2 regions of the Butyricicoccus sp. AF18-9LB genome follow, and region 2 is predicted to be linked to the other one. Evidence: predicted binding sites of a transcription regulator. Region 2 holds the regulator's gene; the other holds the start of a gene.
What was found. Region 2 encodes HrcA, which represses chaperone genes, less so after heat shock. Its sites were predicted from a motif close to TGTTAGCACTCNNNNNNNNNGAGTGCTAACA; they were not measured.
Positions count from the first base shown of each region.

Region 1 (2,386 bases), on a different contig from region 2:
CTCTACCGCATCCGTGTCAAACTTGACGCCCGGCTTGCCGGAATGCACGATCAGATTGCTGTCCTTCAGTTCCCAAGTCGGATTGACCGGTTCGGTCAGCGCCGTGTCCGCGATTTCGTTAAGCGTGCCGCGCAGGCTTTCCTCATCTACAGTTGCCGCAATCTGCGCCTCTCTGTGACCGCGCATTGCGCCGATGATATCGCGCACGCGCTCGAGCGGATTGCCGGTACGGCCTATTTCATAGGCGTTCTCGGCGGACTGGATGCCGTCCACGTTTTTCAGCACCTTATCGACCGGAATATCATAGTTGGAGCCGTAAATCGTCACCGTGACGTTCTTACCCTCGTACAGCGGCGCACTCTGGTCCTCGATGGTGTTTGCCGCATCATCGCGGTTCATGCCCCCGACCGCGATCGGTCCGACAGTCACGCCCGGAAAAACATTCGGGTAACAGTACACATAGCCGAATGCACCGGCTGCCGCCGCAATGACAACGCCGACGGCAATCTTTACACCGATAGGAACACGACGTTTCTTCTTCGGCTGCTTAGCTTCCGTCCGGATGACCTGCGCCGGTTTTTCCGGCTTTTTGGCCTGCTTTTTGATCAAATGCGCTCCCTTCTTCGGTTTGTTTGCGCTTTTATCTGCCATGAGTATACCTCTTAACTAATCTATGCTTGGAATATGCTTTGGATTCTCGATGCACCCGCCATTATTCGACAGGTATACCTTTATATTATAGCGCCCTGTATTCATGATAGCAACCACAAATTCGGATAAATTCGGTATACGCCGTCATAATCTGTCGCTTTAACTTGCTATCACGGCTCTTTTCTGCTATAGTATTATTAGTATGCTAAAATTTTTGTGAAAAAGAGGAGTAAATGCAAGTGAAACAATTAGGACTGTTAATTCGACTGATTATCGGCATCATCGCCGGTATCCTCATCGGTATGTGCGGACAGTGGTTCGGCATCGCGGACACTGGGTTCTTCGTTGCCATCATCCGCCTGCTGGCAACCTTTACCTCGCTGTTCTCAACCTTCCTGTCATTCATGATCCCGCTGATTATCCTGTCGTTCATCACGGTCGGCATGGCAGAGCTTGGCAAGAAGGCCAACCGTCTGTTCGGTCTGACCCTGCTGCTGGCCTACGGCACAACCGTTATTTCCGGCCTGCTGACCTTCTTCATCGGCAAGGCCGTTCTGCCGGGGCTCATTCAGCCCATCACCGGCGATGTACTCGAGAGCAACGCCTTCGAGCCGCTGTTCTCCATCACGGTTGACCCGGTGTTCGGCGTTATGACCGCACTTGTGCTCGCGTTCGTGATCGGCATCGGCATGGCAAACCTTAAGGGTGATTCCCTGCTGAATGTTTTCCGCGATCTGCAGAAAATCGTTACCGGCGTACTCAGCCGCATTATCATTCCGCTGATCCCGATCCACATCGCAGGTCTGTTCGCCAACATCGCAGCCGAGGGCCGTCTGGCGGCTACCGTCAAGATGTTCGCTTCCCTGTATGCCATTATTATTGTGCTGCAGCTGCTGTACATCGTGTCTCAGTTTGGTCTGGCAAGCATTGTCTGCCGCAAGAACCACTTCAAAAGCATGAAGAACGCCGCTCCGGCGTACTTTACCGCACTCGGCACCCAGTCCTCTGCATCGACTATTCCGATTGCGCTGAACTGTGCATATAATAACAATATAAATAACGACGTTGCCGACTTTGTCGTTCCGCTGTGCGCTACCATCAACCTCAACGGCGATACCATCTGCCTCGTACTCGGCTCGATGGGCATCATGCTTGCAAGCGGCATAACCCCGACCTTTGCCATGTTTGCTCCGTTTGTATTCATGCTGGGCGTTACCATGGTTGCGGCTCCGGGTGTACCGGGCGGCGGTGTTATGTCGGCACTGGGCCTGATCACCTCGATGCTCGGCTTCACGGACCCGATGCAGCAGCTTATCATCGCCCTGCACTTCTCGCAGGACAGCTTCGGCACTGCTACCAACGTCACCGGCGACCAGGCGATTGCCCTCATCGTGGACAAGGTAGACCGTTCTGCTTCCGAAAAATAACCGGAAAGTTGTTTCCATAGCCATCCCCCGGTCATAAAACAACTTCCAATCTCCTGAAAGGCGGCGATTCCGGTAAATGGATATTCTGCTCGATATTGTGCATTCAGTTGACTACGGCGTTCTCGCGTACATCTCGGAGCACTGGCGCGGTGGTCTGTCCGACACAGTCTGGAAGGTGTTCTCCCTGATGGGCAGCTACGGTGCTGTCTGGATTACGCTTGCCGTACTGCTGCTGTTCTTCCGACGAACACGTCGCGCCGGTGCGGCGATGCTGATCGCGCTCGGTGTCGGCTTTCTGCTTGGCAACG
Region 1 is NZ_JAQCWA010000012.1:72,853-75,238, reverse strand. Features, by position in the region: gene PGY33_RS08930 (VanW family protein) at 1-651, opposite strand, end outside; gene PGY33_RS08925 (cation:dicarboxylate symporter family transporter) at 891-2,078, shown strand; gene PGY33_RS08920 (phosphatase PAP2 family protein) at 2,155-2,386, shown strand, end outside.
Region 1: a site for HrcA is predicted at 737-767, ahead of PGY33_RS08925 (cation:dicarboxylate symporter family transporter). Genes of this name have one in related genera too.

Region 2 (2,386 bases):
ACGCAGAACTTCCAGACCTGCGATCTTGCCGGCATCCTTGGTAGCCTGACGCTGCGAGTCGGAGAAGTAAGCCGGAACGGTGATGACCGCCTGATTTACCGGCTGGCCGAGGTATGCTTCTGCGTCAGCCTTCAGCTTCTGCAGGATCATAGCGGAAATCTCCTGCGGGGAGTACGGCTTGCCGTCGATGTTTACGCGGTAGTCGGTGCCCATGTGGCGCTTGATGGAAATAATGGTGCGGTCTGCGTTGGTTACAGCCTGGCGCTTAGCGACCTGACCGATCATACGCTCGCCGTCCTTAGAAAATGCAACAACAGACGGAGTGGTGCGCGCACCCTCAGCGTTAGGGATGACTACGGCTTCGCCGCCCTCCATAACAGATACACAAGAGTTCGTCGTACCAAGGTCAATACCAATGATCTTACCCATAATAAATACACTCCTTAAATGATAGGATTTTGTTTACTTTAATTAGTAGTTAGTAATCAGTTTGCAACCTTCACCATCGCATGGCGAATAACCTTATCGCCAATCTGGAAGCCCTGCTGGAAGGTTTCCGCGATGACATTCTCGCCGAGGTTTTCATCCTCAACGTGCATAACCGCGTTGTGGAAGTTCGGATCGAATGCGGTGCCTGCGGCAGCGTCGATGACGGTGACGTTAATACCCTTGAGGCTTTCGGTCAGCTGCGTCATGGTCAGCTCGACACCCTTTTTATATTCGGTGTCGGCAGTCTCTGCCTTGAGCGCCCGCTCGAGGTTATCGTAGGTCGGCAGCAGTGCGGTTACGGCGCGGCTGACTGCATCGGTGTATGCCTGCTCGCGCTCGCGCTGGCTGCGCTTGCGGAAGTTGTCGTACTCCGCCGCCATGCGGAGATAACGGTCGTTCAGGTCGTTATACTTGGCTTCCCAGTCCGTCGCGGGCTTCGCTTCAGCCTTGGCGGTCTCCTCTGCGGGAGCCTCGGTCTTTACCTGCTCCTGTTCTTCCGCCTCCGGCTTTGTCTTTTTGCTCATTTCGTTTTGTGCCTCCGTTTACAGGAAATCAGTGATTTCCGTCTTTTTCATCTAAAAATGTCTCGGCGATCAGCTTGTTCAGCCCTTTTGCGAAGCGGCTGAGCTGTGCGGACAGCTTGGCGTAATCCATGCGGGTCGGGCCCACGATGCCGATCGCGCCCTGACCGATCTTACCGATATCGTATTTTGCGTAGATCGCCGAGGTTTCACTCAGCGGGTTTTCGCCGTTTTCCGGTCCGATGAAGAACTGGATGCCGTCGATCTTGCGGGTGGCCGGCAGCAGGTGCTTGCGGTCGTCCTCCATGTAATCGAGCAGCGTCTGCGCCTTTTTCGTATCGCGGTACTCCGGAAAACGAAGCAGCTTGCTGGCACCATCGAGGTAAACCTTCTGGTCGCTCAGCTCGGTGATCAGCTCTGCGATGTACTCGGCTACCGGAGCGAGCAGCGCGGTCAATCCCGCGGCGCGGCGCACAATGTCGAATCGCTCGGCAGTGATGCTCGAGAGCGGCAGTCCGGTCAACGTCTGGTTGAGCACATAGGTGAGCAGCTCGGCCTCATCCTTGGAGACCTCAGCTACCGTGCGGACCATTTTGTTCTTGACCGTGCCCGAATCCGTAACTACTACGATTACGAAATTCATCTTATCGACTGCGATGATCTCAAACTGCCGGATGGCGATCTGTGTCATGGCCGGTGTGATAGCAACCGACGCGTAATTCGTCAGACTGGTGAGCAGCTTGCCGGCCTCCTGAATGAGGTGGTCAAGCTCGCGTACCTTGGTAAGCACGCTGTTCTGCAGTGCGTTTCCGTCCTCCGCATTGTCGGCCGGACGCTCCATCAGTTCATCCACATACAGTCGATAACCCTGCGGTGAGGGGATTCGTCCCGCAGAGGTGTGCGGCTTTTCGAGGTAGCCCATGTCCTCCAGTTCACTCATCTCATTGCGGATGGTGGCGGACGAGAACGGCAGCTCGTGTCCCTCGGTCAATGCCTTGGAGCCGACCGGCTCAGCCGTGCGGATGTAATCGCCGATAATGGCTTTGAGTATTTGCTTTTTACGTTCCGAAAGCTCCACCGAAGCAGACTCCTTTCTTTCGGTTGTTAGCACTCCATCTCCCCGAGTGCTAAACTTAATTTACCACCACATACGGACAAAGTCAAGTGCTGTTTGTGAACAATTTATGAAATGATGGTCGGAATTTTATCACACTCGTCTGCCGAGTGCTGAAATGTCAATTTTCACCGTATGAAAAATGCTCTGATTTGGTCGTTTTTCCTTGCGTTCGCGTCCACGCAGTGATAGAATTACTATGAGAGAGACAGGCAATCGTTCGATTGCCGTAGAGAGAAAATCCGCTCTATAAAAAGGAGAA
Region 2 is NZ_JAQCWA010000001.1:227,396-229,781, forward strand. Features, by position in the region: gene dnaK (molecular chaperone DnaK) at 1-429, opposite strand, end outside; gene grpE (nucleotide exchange factor GrpE) at 486-1,013, opposite strand; gene hrcA (heat-inducible transcriptional repressor HrcA) at 1,042-2,088, opposite strand.